Regions from separate parts of the Arhodomonas sp. SL1 genome, predicted to be linked through region 1. Evidence: riboswitches for the same ligand, from Rfam matches in the RefSeq annotation. Region 1 holds a riboswitch; the other holds the start of a gene.
The links. Region 1 has a riboswitch for thiamine pyrophosphate ahead of thiS (sulfur carrier protein ThiS). Riboswitches for the same ligand answer to the same signal wherever they lie in the genome.
Positions count from the first base shown of each region.

Region 2: it holds a riboswitch for thiamine pyrophosphate, as region 1 does, so the genes downstream of both, ACQ754_RS13075 (sodium:solute symporter family transporter) here and thiS (sulfur carrier protein ThiS) in region 1, are expected to answer to the same signal.

Region 1 is NZ_JBPODZ010000015.1:14,639-24,783, forward strand. Features, by position in the region: gene ACQ754_RS15015 (ADP-ribosylglycohydrolase family protein) at 307-1,386, shown strand; gene ACQ754_RS15020 (SHOCT domain-containing protein) at 1,579-1,797, shown strand; gene ACQ754_RS15025 (hypothetical protein) at 1,856-2,077, shown strand; gene ACQ754_RS15030 (CorA family divalent cation transporter) at 2,055-2,714, shown strand; TPP riboswitch at 2,875-2,975, shown strand; gene thiS (sulfur carrier protein ThiS) at 3,077-3,310, shown strand; gene ACQ754_RS15040 (thiazole synthase) at 3,354-4,142, shown strand; gene ACQ754_RS15045 (IclR family transcriptional regulator) at 4,240-5,028, opposite strand; gene ACQ754_RS15050 (TRAP transporter substrate-binding protein) at 5,196-6,308, opposite strand; gene ACQ754_RS15055 (TRAP transporter large permease) at 6,419-7,735, opposite strand; gene ACQ754_RS15060 (TRAP transporter small permease subunit) at 7,735-8,283, opposite strand; gene ACQ754_RS15065 (GMC family oxidoreductase) at 8,580-10,145, shown strand, end outside.
Region 2 is NZ_JBPODZ010000009.1:73,729-80,174, forward strand. Features, by position in the region: gene ACQ754_RS13065 (DUF2478 domain-containing protein) at 1-137, shown strand, start outside; gene ACQ754_RS13070 (argininosuccinate synthase) at 141-1,355, opposite strand; gene ACQ754_RS13075 (sodium:solute symporter family transporter) at 1,423-2,805, opposite strand; TPP riboswitch at 2,795-2,900, opposite strand; gene pyrC (dihydroorotase) at 3,024-4,085, shown strand; gene rnt (ribonuclease T) at 4,128-4,793, shown strand; gene grxD (Grx4 family monothiol glutaredoxin) at 5,118-5,444, opposite strand; gene ACQ754_RS13095 (DEAD/DEAH box helicase) at 5,633-6,446, shown strand, end outside.

The sequences.
Region 1 (10,145 bases):
TTCAGCATGCTCATCATCCTGAACACCAGAACTGCCAACACCCCCGAGGCCGCCAGATCGCTTGAGCCCAAACTGAGCCCCCTGGGGCCTGCCTGGGTGGAACCTAGCTACTCGGCAGCGATGCCTTCCATTCCGATTCGCCCAACCCCCAAAAGAGGCAACCATGAGCGGGCAACTGACAAGCTGCCCTACCCGCTGCTGTCCCCTCCCTATCAGTTCGGTACTCCCTACCTCCGCGACAGCCGCTGTCGCACGACCTGGCATCCTGTAGACGTAATCGAATGGAGACGAAAGCGGGGCCAGGCCATGATCGTGGGTGAGACGTTTTCCGGGTGCCTCATCGGCGGCGCCATCGGTGATGCGCTGGGGGCGCCAGTGGAGTTCCTCAGTGCCGACCAGATCAACGCCCGTTACGGCAGGGAGGGGGTCCGTGACTTCGAGCCCGCCTACGGGCGGAGCGGCGCCATCACCGACGACACCCAGATGACGCTGTTCACCGCCGACGGCCTCCTGCGCTGGACCCTCGCCCGCTACCGCGGCGCTCAGGACGCTCGGCCCGCCGATTACGTGGCCCGCGCCTATGGCCGCTGGCTCGCCACCCAGAACGGCGGACGCATTCCGGCCTGGGCGGCCGATGAGCCACCCGGCTGGCTGTACAGCCAAGACGCGCTCCACAGCCGCCGTGCCCCCGGCAACACCTGCCTGTCCGCGCTCAGGCAAATGGCACAAGCGAGCGACCGCGCCGACAACGACAGCAAGGGCTGTGGTGGGGTGATGCGGGTCGCCCCAGTCGGGTTGCTGGCGGCCACCCACGGCCCCGATGCCGCGCCCTTCGCCTTCGAACTGGGCTGTGAGGTGGCCGCCATCACCCACGGCCACATCAGCGGCCAGCTCCCGGCGGGGGTGCTGGCGGCGATGATCACCCGGCTGGTCCACGGCGACGACATGCTCGAGGCCTGGCGCGTGGCCCGAGGACTGCTGGTGGCCGAGCCGGGCCATGAGGAGACGCTGAGCCTGCTGGACCGGGCGGTGCGACTCGCCCGCCGCAATCCGGACCGCCGCAAGGCCCTGGTCACCCTCGGCGAGGGCTGGGTCGCGGAGGAGGCGCTGGCGATCGCGCTGTACTGCGCGCTCTCCCGGGATGACTTCGAGGCGGCGGTAACCCTCGCGGTCAGCCACGGCGGCGACAGCGACTCCACCGGCGCCATCTGCGGCAACCTGCGCGGCGCCGAGCGCGGCCGCCGCGGCATCCCGGATCACTGGTGGGGTGCTGAAAACCTGGAGCTGTGGACGACGCTGCTGATCACCGCCGTCGAGCTGCGCCGGCTCACCGGGCTCGACGACAGCGCCTATCAGGAGATCGCCGAGCTCTTTCCCCTGGAGTGATGGTTCTGCAATGCTGCGGCTGACAGGGAGCGGGAGGAAACCGATATGAAAAGGCATCTCAAAGTCCCGGCCGCGGGATCCGTCGCTGCCGTCACGTTGGCCCCGAGTTGGGTGTGGGCACAACAAGGCGCGGATGCGTACGGGCCTCGTTACGGCCCCCACATGATGGATTGGGGTGGAGGTTGGTTCGGCATGATCCTTGGGCCGCTCATGATGATCCTGGTGCTGGTGATCGTGGTCGCCGCGGCCGCCTTGCTGGTGCGTTGGCTCGGCGGACCCTGGCATGGGCCACAGCCACCGCAGCAAGGACAGCCAGGGCGCACGCCGCTCGATATCCTCAAGGAGCGCTATGCCCGAGGCGAGATCGACACGGAAGAGTTCCAGGAACGCCGCCGCGTGCTGGAAGAGTGACACACCGCGAGCACCGCACACCGGCATAGTCCCAACGGTAACTAGGCTGTTTGATGCCATGTCCGAGCTGTCCACTCGCCCCTACGAGCTGCGTGACCGGCCACGCAGCGGCACCGCCCCCGGCACGCTGGTGGCCCCACCCGGATCCCATGCACCCGTGATCAACGTCATGGCTTATGACGACGACCATCTGCTCGAGCACTGGGAGATCACCCTCGAGCAGCTCGAGGGTGATCGGGGGACACAAACTGCTGTGGGTGGATGTACGCGGACTTGGTGATGCCGCCATTATCGAACGCCTCGGCAGCCTGTTCGATCTCCACCCGCTCGCCTTGGAGGACGTGCTCAATACCCACCAACGACAACGACCGAAGGCGGAGAACTACGGGACAAACACCTCCGTCATCACGCGCCTACCCCACTGGGGCAACGAGACCCTGGAGCTCGAGCAGATCAGCCTGTTCCTTAGCGACGGGCTGGTCGTCTCCGTCCAGGAACACGCCATCGACTGCTTTGACCCGGGGCGTGCACGCATCCGCAAGAATGCCGGCAAGCGGGGGTGCCTGCTGCGCGCCGACTACCTGGCCTATGCCCTGCTCGACGCGGTGGTGGACAGCTACTTTCCACTGCTGGAGCAGTACGCCGAACGTATCGAAGACGTGGAGCAGGCCGCGCTGACGCATCCTGATCAGACAGGCGTACTCGAGATCCAGCGCCTTAAGCGCGAGCTGCTGCAAACGCGACGCGCCATCTGGCCGCAACGCGAGGTCTTCCGCATTCTGCGCGAGGGCGACGAGCGCATTGCCGGCGACACGGGGCTGTTCCTGCGCGACTGCGAGGATCAGTCCTCCAGATCATGGACCTGCTCGAGGTCTACGTTCTTCCGCCGCCGGGGCTGGCTCGGACCACGACCGTGATAGAGAGGCTGCACCCGACCGACGATCCGCAGAACAATCAACGCCCCAGATCGTGTGGCTCGCGGATGGGTTCGCGCGGCGGCGCCTCCAGCTCCACGCCCTGTTGACAGCTCACCGGCAGCCCTCTAGCTTCTCAGCAGGATAAGCTGGAACGTACACGACGAGGCAGCGGGGGTGCCCGGCCATTGCAGGGCGGGCTGAGAGAGTCCCTTGGAACCTGAACCGGTTCATACCGGCGTAGGGAGCTGTGGCCTACCCTTCATCCCGCCTTCGGCGGCGGCCCCGCCAGCCTCAACGCTTGGACATCGTACGGTCTGCCACTGCAACGTGGCCACACCGTCCACCGCGGAGGTGCATTCGACGTGAACGCGCAGCCCCCCTATGAGGCGGATACGCTCACGGTGACGGTCAACGGCGAACCACATCGCGTCTCCGGTGGGATATCCGTCGCCACCTTACTCGAAACGCTTTCCTATCCACGGCGCAACATTGCTGTTGCGGTCAACCGGCAGGTCGTCCCGCGCTCGGAGCACGGCGCTTATAGACTCGCCGATGGCGACGCGGTGGACGTAGTGCAAGCCGTCGGGGGCGGCTGAACCGCACAACACCGCAGATGGCACACTGAGGGGCATTTCTGCGATGCAAGATGATAACGACCGGCTGTTCCTCGCCGGACAGCATTACGACTCGCGCCTCCTGGTTGGCACGGGTCGATACCGTAGCCTCGAGGAGGCGCGCTGCGCGATCCTGGCGAGTGGGGCCGAGATCGTCACGGTCGCCATTCGACGGTTGTCGGACGCTCCCGAGGGCAGTGGGTTGCTACCCATGCTGCGCGAGCTCGGCTGCAGCGTACTGCCCAACACGGCAGCGTGCTTCACCGTCGAGGACGCGGTCTATACCTGCCAGCTCGCCCGCGAGCTCCTCGACGGGGAATCCCTGTGCAAGCTCGAGGTCTTCGGTGATGAGAGCCTCCATCCGGATGTACGAGCGACCCTGGAGGCCGCAGAACGCCTGGTGGGCGACGGCTTCCAGGTGATGGCCTATACCACCGACGACCCGCTGATCGCCAAGGAGCTCGAGTCTATAGGCTGCGCCGCGGTAATGCCCTTGGGCGCCCCGATTGGATCGGGGTTGGGGATACGCAACACACTGAATATTCGTCGGATCGCCGAGACAGTGGACGTCCCCGTGCTCGTGGACGCAGGGGTCGGCACCGCCTCCGACGCCGCCGTGGCCATGGAACTCGGTTGCGATGCCGTACTGCTGAACACCGCGATCGCGCACGCCCGGGACCCGGCGCGGATGGCCGATGCCATGCGCCACGCCGTGATTGGCGGACGCCAGGCCTGGTTGGCCGGCCGCATGGCCCCACGGGACTACGGTGTCCCGTCGTCACCCATGCAGGGGGTAGCTGGCACGGATGCCTGACAGACCCTGCAACCGACCGGACACGCCCTATCAGCACGTGCCCGGTAAACCCGGAGACCGGGCGTAGCGGGGCCTAACGGATCAGGCACCCGCCCAACTAGGCGTCCGGCTCCTCCGCTACGTCGGTGTACAGCACGGTTTCCAGCTCCCGCGCTGCGGAACGCAAATCGGGAACGAATTCGCGCAGGGTGTCGAGGCTGCGACGAAAGACCGGTGCGTGGATCGAGACGGCGACGACGGGGGGACCCGAAGTCGGCATCACGGGCACGGCCACGGCCACCATCTCCGAGAGGAACTCCTGGTCGTCGGTTCCGACCCGCGTACGCCGGATCTCGGCCAGCGCTGCCTCCAGGCGATCCGCGTCGGTGATGGTCTGGGGGGTCATGGGCTCGAGCACCTTGCTCTTGATGATCCGATCACGGACACGCTTGGGTTGCAGGGCGAGCAGGAGCTTGCCGGTTGCGGTGCAGTGCAACGGCACATGCGAACCGACGTCGAAGCGGATGCGCAGCGGCCACTGGGTGTCGACCCGATCGATATAGGTCAGTTGTCCCCCATCGAGAAGGACGATATTGCAGGCCTCCCCCACCTTTTCGGCGAGCCCGCGCAACACCGCATGGCGGGCTGCGTGCCCCGGTTGGCTCTGCAGCACTTCCAATGCAAGGCGCTGCAGTGCCGGGCCCGTGGCATAGCGACGGGCATCGGCTTCACGGATGAGGTGGCCGGTACTCTCGAGCAGGGTCACCAAACGATGCACCGTCGGTTTGGGTAACCCGACGGCGTCGGTGAGCTCCGGTAGCGAAAGGGGACGCCCGGCACCGGTGATAGTGTGCAGCACCTTCAACAGGCGCTCACCGGTGGAGCCCGTCGATCTCGTACGGCCCATAGAGTGTCGGTTCCCAACTCTTGTCTGGCGCGAGGCATGGCGTTGAGTATCCGCCGCGACATCGCCCGCGCGCGCATCGAGTGAAAGGTCCCCCAAAGAAACGCGGAGGCGGGCCGGACTACCGGCCCGCCTCCGCGCGATGCGCTGCCGGACAGCACCTTGCCGCCCTATTCGCGGGCTGCCGCCGCCTCACGGACCAAGTTGTTGTAAAGCGTGAGGTTGCGCGAGTGATAAGGATACACCATCTCCGCGAAATCCGCTTGAGACTGATACACCCGAGCAAAGAACTCACTATCGTCCAGATAATCCTGGATGATGGTGTTCTGGGCCTCGATGAACGCCGTGTAGTATTCCTCCGGTGTATCGCGGACCTGGATGCCCTCCTCCTGGTACTGCTGAACGGCCTGCGAGTTCTCGCGGAGATTGACGTGCTGGGTCTTGGCCACGGAGGCGAGGACCGCGGTCTCCACGATGGCCTTCAGGTCGTCGGGCAGGCTCTCCCAGAAATCCTTGTTGAACTGGAGCTCGCCAACATCCGTCTGCTGGTGCAGGCCCTGCAGATAGTAGTAGTCCCAGATGTTGTTGAGACCGAGGGCGCGGTCATCGGCCGGCCCGATCCACTCCGCTGCATCGATGGTCCCCCGCTCCGCGGAGGGCACGATCTCGCCGCCCGGCATGGCTACGGCCGGCACACCCATCTCGTTGTAGGTCCGCCCGGCGATCCCCGGCGGGGCCCGGTACTTCAGCTGGCGGAACTGCTCCATGCTCTCAAATGGCTGCGAGAACCAACCCAGCGGATCCGGCCCCATGGGCTGCAGCAAAAACGGTACCGTGTCGTACCCCATCACCTCCTCGGTGAGCTCGGTATACAGTTCCTGGCCTTCGCCCTCGTAATACCAGGACATCAGGGTCTGCTGATCCATACCCGTGCTCGCCGGAACATTGGAAAACAGCACATAGGCGGCGTGCTTGCCGGACCAGTAGTGGGGCCAGGCATAGCCGGCCTCCACCACGCCGTCACTGACCGCGTCGAGGATCTCGAATGCCTGCACCTCGGCACCGTCCGGCAGGACACGGGCCTGCAGGCGGCCGCCGGACATCCGCTCCAGGCGATCCGCAAAGTCCTCCACCAGACCGAAGTAGATACTGGAGTTTGGCACCGCGGTCTGAATGCTGAATTCGTAGACCTCTTCCTGGGCCTGCGCGCTACCGGCACCCACCACTGCCAACGTGGCCGCGGCCAGCCCGGACAGGGCCATGCGATACATTTGCCTTTTCATGTCTCTCTCCTCCACTCGCTCAGGAGACTCCCTGAATACGTTCGAATACCGTCTGTGATTGTGGATCGCGCCTCCTCCTTTACTGCGGAAACACACGAATCCCCCGATGCTCAATCAAGCACCGACGGCAGCCAGAGAATGATCTGCGGGAATGCAGCAAGCAGCAGCACGACGACCAGCTGGAGTAGCACGAACTGACTCATGCCCACATAGATGTCGCCCATCCGCCACTGCGGCACCACGCCCTTGAGGAAGTACGCCGACAGCGCCATTGGCGGCGTCAGCCACGACGTCTGCAGCGTTACCGCCACGAGCACGCTGAACCAAAGCGGATCGAAGCCCAGCTCCGCCACCGTCGGCAGGAAGATCGGTACGATCACCAGCACGATGGGGATCCACTCCAGCGGCGAACCGAGCACGAAGACGATGCCGAGCATGATGAGCAGCATCGCACTGGGGGCGAGATTCATCGCGAGCAACCACTCGGTGAGCAGATCGGCAGAGCCAAGGCGCGAGAAGATCGCGCCAAAGAAGTTGGCCGCCCCAAGCAGGAACATGATCATCGCCGAGTTCTGGAGGGTGCTGTAGACGCAGGTGCGCACCTTCTTCCAGGTCATTCGACGGTAGGCAAGCGCGAGAATGAAGGCAGCCAGTGCGCCCGTGGCAGCGGCATCCGTCGGTGTCGCGATGCCGGCGATGATCGCGCCGAGGGTACAGGCAATGATCACCGTGACCGGGATCACCCCGAGCAACAGCTCCTTGAGCTTCTCGCTAAGGGTGGTCTCGGCAAGCTCGGCGGAGAGGACCGGCGGGCCCAGCTCCGGATTGAAGTAACTCCGCAGCAGCGTATAGGCAATGTAGGTTCCGGCGAGCAGCAGCCCGGGGACGATAGCCGCCGTGAACAGCTCGCTCACCGGGACACCCACCACCGGGCCCATCACGATAAGCATGATGCTCGGGGGGATGAGAATGCCCAGCGTCCCCCCCGCCCCGATGGCCCCCGCAGAGAGGCGGTCGCTATAGCCGTTTTTCTGCATGATCGGCGCGGCCATGACGCCAAGCACCGTCACGGAAGCGCCCACGATGCCGGTCGCGGCGGCGAACACCGTCGCCACCAGCAACACCACCAGGTAGAGCGAACCGCGCAGGCCACCGAGCAGCAGCCGCAGTGCCCGAAAGACCCGATCCATAAGGCCGGATTGCTCGAGCACGTAGCCCATGAACAGGAACAACGGCACCGCCGCCAACGTGGTGTTGCGCATCAGCGCGAAGAACTGCGCCTGCATCAGCTTGAAGACGCGGTCCTCCATGCCGATGAAGCCGAACACCAGGCCGATGAAGATGAAGGTGAAGGCCATCGGGTAGCCGGTGAGGATGCCGATGAACAGCACCGCGAGGGAGACAAGACCAAGGATGGGCTCGCTCATCAGCCGAACTCCCGGAAGCGGCGGTTCGTAACGACGGAATAGAAGCTCTTGAGCAGCTCCGAGACACCCTGGATGAGCAACAGGACGCCGGTGACCGGCATGACCGTCTTCAGCGGGTAGATCACCGGCATCCAGGGGCTGGTAATGATGCGCTCGCCACGCATCCACGACACCGCAGCGTAGTCATAGGTGGCGATGGTGAAGAACAGGATCGCGGGAAAGAACAGCACGATCGTGAATGTGCCGTCGATCAGTCCCTGCGCCCGGGGCGAGAGGACGTTGAACAAGAAATCCGCCCGCACGTGGGCATCACGGCCGAGGGTATAGGCCGCACCGAGCATGAACATCGCCCCGTAGAGCATGTACGTGATGTCGTAGGCCCACATGGTCGGCCGGTTGAACCCGTAGCGGGCGACCACCTCGTAGACCAACGCGCCGATAAGCGGAACGATGAGCCACGCTGCCGCTTTACCCACCCAGTAGCCTGGCAGATCGAGCCAAGCGACCACGGTACGCAGGCGCCGCTCCCCCCCTTCTGTCAGCCCCATGACGCCGCTCCGTTCGGGACGCCACCAAGGCCATGGACGGAAGACACGCGCCCTAGCCGTCGGCTGGACCGCATGCGTAACTCTCCTCCTCGTCAACGGGCACTCGCATCGCTGCCGTATCCCCGATGCCTACTGCCACTGGTTCTTATATTGATATTTACTGTCTCAGTATGGAAGCTGTTAGACGACATGCAAGGGGGAAGACGATCCCACGCAGGGACAAGGGGACGGGCATCGCGGGCCGATAGCCCACGGCGGTCTGCCAGTCCGTGGCGCGACTGGCATCGGAGCACAGCATGAGCGCGAGCAAGTTCGATTACATCATCGTCGGTGCCGGATCCGCAGGCTGCGTGTTGGCCAACCGGCTGAGCGCGGACGGCCGGTATAGCGTGCTGGTGCTGGAGGCGGGCCCGCGGGACCGGTATCCATGGATCCACGTCCCAATCGGCTACGGAAAGACAATGTTTCACACCGGGATCAACTGGGGCTACTGGACTGAAGCGGACCCCGGCATCGCCGGCCGCTCGATGTACTGGCCCCGAGGCAAGGTGCTCGGTGGCTCGAGCTCAATCAACGGGCTCATCTATATCCGCGGCCAGCACGAGGACTTCAACGATTGGGTGAGACTGGGCAACGAGGGGTGGAGCTGGCAGGACGTGCTGCCCTACTTCCGCCGATCCGAGCGCCAGCAGCGCGGCGCCGACGACTACCACGGCGACGACGGTCCACTGTCGGTCTCCGATATCCCCGAGCGCAACGAGCTCTGCGACGCCTTCATTGCGGCCGGCCAGGAGATCGACATCCCCCGCAACGACGATTTCAATGGCGCCACCCAGGAGGGCGTGGGCTACTTCCAGCTCACCGTGCGCAATGGCCGCCGCTGCAGCGCGGCCGTGGCGTTCCTGCGACCCGCCATGGAGCGCCCGAATCTCCACGTGGAGACCGATGCGCTATGCGAGCGGGTGCTGCTCCAGGGGGGCCGCGCCGTGGGCGTGCGTTACCGTCAGGGTGGCCGTACGCTCGAGGCCCGGGCCGGCGGCGAGGTCATCATCGCGTCCGGCGCCATCAACTCACCACAGATCCTGGAGCTCTCCGGTATCGGCGACCCGGCGGTCCTCGGCGAACATGGCATCCCCGTTAACCATGCGCTGCCCGGTGTCGGCGGCAACCTCCAGGATCACCTTCAGGCCCGACTGATCCTCCGCTGCACCCGGGCCATCACCACCAACGACGATCTGCATAGCTTCGCGCGCCGCATGCGGATCGGATTGCGCTATCTGCTGCGCCGCCGTGGCCCCTTGGCTGTCGGCATCAACCAGGCCGGCGGCTTCGCCCGCAGTGACCCTGAGCTCCACCGGCCCGACATTCAATTCCATTTCGGCACGCTCAGCTCGGATGTTCCCGGCTCACCGGTACACCGGTTCCCGGGATTCACCGTCTCCACGTGTCAACTTCGCCCCACCAGCTCCGGCTCCGTCCACCTCCGCACCAACGACCCCGCCCAGTACCCGAGCATTCGGCCGAACTACCTCGCCACCGACGAGGACTGCCGGGTGATGGTAAACGGGGTCAAGCTGGCGCGCCGGCTCGTGGCGGCGGCATCCCTACGCCCCTACATCGCCGCGGAGTACTCCCCCGGCCCCGACGCGCAAAGCGATGACGCCCTGCTCGAGTTCGTGCGTCGCGACGCGACCACCATCTTCCATCCCGCGGGCACGTGCCGAATGGGAAACGACGGCGTAGCCGTCGTCGACCCACGCCTGCGGGTGCACGGCATCGAGGGTCTGCGCGTCGCGGACTGTTCGGTTATGCCAAAGCTGATCTCGGGGAATACCAATGCGGCAGCAATCATGATCGGTGAG
Region 2 (6,446 bases), on a different contig from region 1:
GGATCCCCGTGCTCACCTCCGTGCGCGACGACCAGGCCACGGCCTGGGAGGCGTTCACCGGCGGGCTCGCGGAATGGCTGCCGCCGGAGGCCGCCGCGGTCACCGCCTGGGGGCGGGGCGCGGCGCACCGCGGCTGAGCGTCAGCCGCGACGCTTGGCAGCGACCCGCAGGCGCAGGGCGTTGAGCTTGATGAAGCCCTCGGCGTCCTTCTGGTCGTAGGCGCCGGCGTCGTCCTCGAAGGTGGCGATGCTGGCGTCGAACAGGCTATCGGTCTCCGAGGAACGCCCCACCACCGAAACGTTACCCTTGTACAGGCGCAGGCGCACCACGCCGTTGACCGTCTTCTGGGTCTCGTCGATGAGCGCCTGCATGGCCCGGCGCTCGGGGCTCCACCAATAGCCGTTGTAGATGGTCTCGGCATACCGCGGCATGATCTCGTCCTTGAGATGGGCCGACTCCCGATCCAGGGTGATGGACTCGATGGCGCGGCGGGCGCGCAGCAGGATGGTGCCGCCGGGGGTCTCGTAGCAGCCACGGGACTTCATACCCACGTAGCGGTTCTCGACGATGTCGATCCGCCCGATCCCGTTATCCCCGCCCAGCTGGTTCAACCGCAGCAGCAGTGCCGCAGGGTCGATCCGCTCGCCATCGATGGCCACCGGGTCACCGCCCTCGAAGGTAATATCGATCTCGGTGGGCCGGTCCGGGGCCTGCTCCGGGGCCACGCTCCAGCGCCACATGGACTCCTCGGCCGGGGTCCACGGGTCCTCCAGCACACCACCCTCGTAGGAGATGTGCAGGAGGTTGGCGTCCATGGAGTACGGCGAGCCGCCGCCCTCGGTCTTGCCCTCGATGGGGATGCCGTGACGCTCGGCATAAGCGAGGAGCTTCTCCCGGGAGTTCAGGTCCCATTCCCGCCAGGGGGCGATCACCTTGATGCCGGGCTCCAGGCCGTAGTAGCCGAGCTCGAAGCGGACCTGGTCGTTGCCCTTACCGGTGGCCCCGTGGCAGACGGCATCGGCCCCGGTCTCCCGGGCGATCTCGATCTGGCGCTTGGCGATGAGCGGCCGGGCGATGGAGGTGCCGAGCAGGTACTCGCCCTCGTAGATGGCGTTGGCCCGGAACATGGGGAAGACGTAGTCGCGAACGAATTCCTCGCGGAGATCGTCGATGTAGACCTCGCGCACCCCGAGCTGTTCGGCCTTGGCGCGGGCCGGCTCGAGCTCCTCGCCCTGGCCGAGATCGGCGGTAAAGGTCACCACCTCGCAGTTGTAAGTCTCCCGCAGCCACTGCAGGATCACCGAGGTATCCAGCCCACCGGAGTACGCGAGCACCACCTTTTTCACATCACTCATCGCGGGAACGCCCCTGAAAATCCCAGTTCGAAACGACCGGCTATGATCGGATGGCCACCCCGACAAATCAAGGGCGCCGCCCCGGGGCGATCGCGGCGACCAGTAGGCTCACCAGCGCGGAGGCAATGAGTGCGCCGGCGAAGGGGCCGAGAGTGGGCACGCCGTCCGGGAAGCTCGCGGCCAATGGCCCGCCGACGACGCTACCGGTGCTCACCCAGCCGGGGATGACGGCCCCCACGAGCCCGGCGAGGGCCCCGGCCACCGCCGCGGCGGGACCCATACGCGACCACAGCCCCAGGAACACCGGCACCACCGTGGTGGCACAGAGCAGATCGGCGATGAGGAAGAGCCGCAACACCGAGATCCCCTGCAGGGCGATGGCCACCACCGGGATCATCAGGGCGACGGTAACCCCCCGTGCCACCGCGAGGGAGAGCCCGCGCCCGCGGCCCTCGGTGACCAGCAGCGAGGCCAAGCCGTTCTGCAGCGTATCCACCGAGGAAGCCACCAGGGTCACCGCCAGGACCAGCGCGGGCACGGTCAGCCAGGCCGGGGCCTCGGCGAGGAGCGCGAAGAACGGCACCGGCGGCTCCCCCAGGGGCAGTCCCGCCGCGGCGGCGTAGAGGCCCAGGCCACCGATCACCGCCACCACCACGATGGTGGTCACGCCACCGAGCAGCGCGCCGCGTCCCAGCGCCGCACCATCCCGCGCCGCCCACACCCGCTGCCAGTAGCCCTGGTGAAATAGGTTCGCGGCGGTGACGGCGATGACCAGCGCCGCCGCCACCCCCAGGGCATCGGCCACGGGCACCGCGGGGAGGCTCAGCGCCCCAGCGTCTCCCTCCCCTGCCTTTGAGACCGCCACGCCGGCCACCAGCGCCACCAGCGCCAGCAGCAGCCACGCCTGCCAGCGGTCGGTGACCAGGCTCGCCCGAAGCCCGCCGAGGGCGGTGTACGCCAATGTTGCCGACGCGACACCGATCACTGCTGCCCAGCCGGGGATACCGGAGAGCATGCCGGTGATGGCACCGATGGCGGTGAGCTCGGCGGCCAGGAAGCAGAGCATATACAGCGCCGATATGAAGGCCACCCAGCGGCGCACCCCCTGGCCGTAGACGCTGGCGGCAAACTCGCCGATGCTGCGGCCCGCGGGCAACCGCCGTCGCATGGCCGGCCCCCAGAGGCCGAGGACGAAGAACGGCAGTGCTGAACCGAGGGCGTAGCCACCCAGGGCCACCGGCCCCACGAACGCCCCCACCTCCGGCGGCGCGAACAGGATCCAGGCACCCATGCCGGAGGCCAGGAAGGACAGGCCAATGACGCGGCCGCCCTGGCTGTTGCGGGCGGTCACATAGTCGTCCAGGCCGCCGTGGACGTAGCGGGCGCGCACGCCCAGCCAGGTGAACACGGCCAATGCCGCCACGACGACAACGAGGGTAAGAAGGGACATGTCGCGCTTCCTCCGCCGGTATGACCCGGTTCAGGTTCCAGGGTCTGCGCCACTGCGCACTCTCAGCCCTGTATAGGGCTCCCCTGGCGACTGTGAATGGTTTGTCGAGGCACAAGTCTGCCGCCACGAGGGGTGGGCTGGCAACCCAGTGGGCGGCACACGACCGACAGCGAGCCGTTACAATGGCCACCACATTCGCGCGTGCACGGGGAACGGGATTGGACAGTATCACCCTTACGCGGCCGGACGACTGGCACCTCCACCTCCGCGACGGCGAGGTCCTCGCCGACGTGGTCCCGGCCTCGGCGCGTCAGTTCGGCCGGGCCATCATCATGCCCAACCTCACCCCGCCGGTGACCGACGTGGACGCAGCCGAGGCCTACCGCCGCCGCATCCTCGAGCAGGTACCACCGGGCAGCGGCTTCACCCCGCTGATGACCCTGTACCTCACCGACAACACCACGGGGCAGATGGTGGAGGCGGCCGCGGCGAGCGGGGCCGTCCATGCCGTAAAGCTCTATCCCGCCGGTGCCACGACGAACTCGGATTCCGGGGTTACCGATCTCGGCCGCTGTGATGAAGCCCTCGCCGCCATGGCCGCGGCGGGACTGCCGCTACTCGTCCACGGTGAGGTCACGACGTCGGGGGTGGACATCTTCGACCGCGAGCGGGTGTTCTTGGAGGAGCGCCTCGCGCCGCTGCTCGAGCGCCATCCCCAGCTGAAGGTGGTGCTCGAGCATGTCACCACCGCCGCTGGGGTGCGGTTCGTGGAGCAGGGGCCGGAACGGCTGGCCGGTACCCTCACCGCCCACCACCTGCTGCTCAACCGCAACGACCTGTTGGTGGGCGGCATCCGCCCGCACCACTATTGCCTGCCGGTGCTAAAGCGCGAGACCGACCGCGAGGCGCTGCTCGCGGCGGCCACCTCCGGCAACCCCAAGTTCTTCCTCGGCACGGACTCCGCCCCGCATCCCCGCAGCGCCAAGGAGAACCCCTGCGGCTGCGCCGGGATCTACACCGCCCCCTACGCCCTCGCGCTGTACGCGGAGGCCTTCGAGGCGGCCGGGGCACTGAATCGACTGGAGGGCTTCGCCGCCCACCACGGCCCGGACTTCTACGGCCTGCCACGCAACGGCGAACGGATCCGGCTGGTCCGTGACCCGGAGCCCGTCCCCGAGGACCTGCCCCTGGGCAGCGGGCGGATCGTCCCCCTGCGGGCCGGGGGCCGGGTCGCCTGGCGGCTGGCCGACGAGGGCGAAGGGCCGGTGGGGCGTGTATGATGGGCGACCCCAAACCCCGCGAGCAGCACTGACGGAATCACCGTGAACCGTAACGCCCCCGACGCCGGCACCGTGCCCCATCGCCCCATCGCCAACCGCTTCCGGTCATTCCTGCCCGTGGTGGTGGATATCGAAACCGGCGGTCTGAACGCCGCCACCGACGCGGTGCTCCAGATCGCCGCGGTGATCGTACGCGCCGATGATAAGGGGCTGCTCTACCCCGCGGAGACCCACACCACCCACGTGGAGCCGTTCGAAGGCGCGAACCTGGACCCCAAGTCCCTGGAGTTCAACGGCATCGACCCGGATCATCCGCTACGCATGGCCAAACCCGAAGAGCAGGCCCTGCGCCAGGTTTTCAAACCGGTACGCCAGGAGATCCGCGAGACGGGTTGCACCCGCGCGGTGCTGGTGGGCCACAACGCCTGGTTCGATCTCGGTTTCCTCAACGCCGCGGTGGAGCGGACCGGCATCAAGCGCAACCCCTTCCACCCGTTCTCCTGCTTCGACACCGCCACCCTGGCGGGGCTGGCCTATGGCCAGACCGTGCTCGCCCGCGCGGTGAAGGCCTCCGGTGCCGGCTGGGACGGCCGCGAGGCCCACTCGGCGATCTACGACGCCGAGAAGACCGCAGAGCTGTTCTGCGCCATCGTCAATCGCTGGGACGAGCTCAACGGGTTCCCGGATTACGGGGCCTTGGCGCGCTAGTAAACCGCCCGCCAGCGCGCGGCGCATACGGGCGAGCCGGCGACGACCCCGCTACCAGAGGCCAACCCGAAAGGACCCGCCGCTCGCCGGTACAAATCCGCGGGTTACCGCACAGTCCGTCGGTGGGGCGGGAATCCGGCACGGGAGCGTCGGCGGCCAGGGATGGCCGCCGTCGAGCGTACAGGGAGGTGTTCACAGCGTCTCCCGTGACGGATTCCCGCCCCGCCGACGGTGACCAACACAATCAGCCCTGGCCGTACCGCGGGCGCCGCGGGACCGGCCCCGGTGCCGACGGTACGCCGGTCTGCTGCCGGAACGTAGGGCTCAGGCCTGGCTACCGGTGGCCTCCTCCACCAGCTTCTGGAGATCCCCGGACTCGTACATCTCCAGGATGATGTCGCAGCCACCCACCAACTCGCCGTTGACGTAGAGCTGGGGGATGGTCGGCCAATCACCGAACTCCTTGACCCCCTGGCGGATACCCTCGTCCTCAAGGACGTTGACGTAGGCGAATTCCTTGCCGCAGCCGGCCAGCGCCTGGGATGCCTTCATGGAGAACCCGCACTGCGGAAACTGCGGGGTGCCCTTCATGTACAGGATGATCGGATTGCTTTCCACCTGCTCGCGGATGGTGCCCTGGATATCGCTCATAACCTACTTCCTCGCGTGCCCGTGAACGGGTCAGTATCGTATGTCAGCCACATCTTATCGCTACGGCCGGGCCCAAATACACCGATCGGGCGCGGGGTTTTCCGCCCGCCCGCCGGTGCCCCTACATCGATGCCTCTCCCAAGTGCCGCGGAAATCCGTTATCCTGCGGCGGCATGGAAAATGACCATTTGACCGAAACAACGTTCCGTTCGCTAGGGCTCCACGAGTCCCTGCTCCTGGGCCTCGACGAGGCCGGATTCAGCCACTGCATGCCCATCCAGGAGTCCACCCTACCGCTGGCGCTGAAGGGCCGCGACGTGGCCGGCCAGGCCCAGACCGGCACCGGCAAGTCCGCCGCCTTCCTGCTGGCCACCATGCACTACCTGATGACCACGCCGGTGGCCGCGGACAAGACCGGCCCGTGGGCGGTGATCCTCGCCCCGACCCGGGAGCTGGCGTTGCAGATCCACCGGGACGCCGAGAAGCTCGGCTACTTCACCGGTATGGAGTTCGCCTGCATCTACGGCGGCACCGGCTACGAGAAGCAGCGCCGGCGCCTCGAGGAAGGGGTGGACATCCTCATCGGCACCCCGGGGCGGATCATCGACTTCTACAAGCAGCGGGTGTTCACCCTGGACAACGTGGAGGTCGCCGTCCTCGACGAGGCCGATCGCATGTTCGACATGGGTTTCATCTCCGATATCCGCTTCCTGCTGCGACGGATGCCGCCCCCGGAGAAGCGCATCAACATGCTCTTCTCGGCGACGTTGTCCCAACGGGTCAAGGAGCTGGCCTGGGAGCACATGAACGACCCGGATACCGTGGAGATCGAGCCCGAGCAGATCACCGCGGAGAAGGTCAACCAGAAGCTCTACCACGTGGAGAACAACCAGAAGATCGGGCTGCTGCTGGGGGTGCTGCGCAGCAAGGACGTGACCCGGACCATGGTCTTCGTCAACACCAAGCGCACCGCCGACCGGGTCACCGGCTATCTGCTGGGCA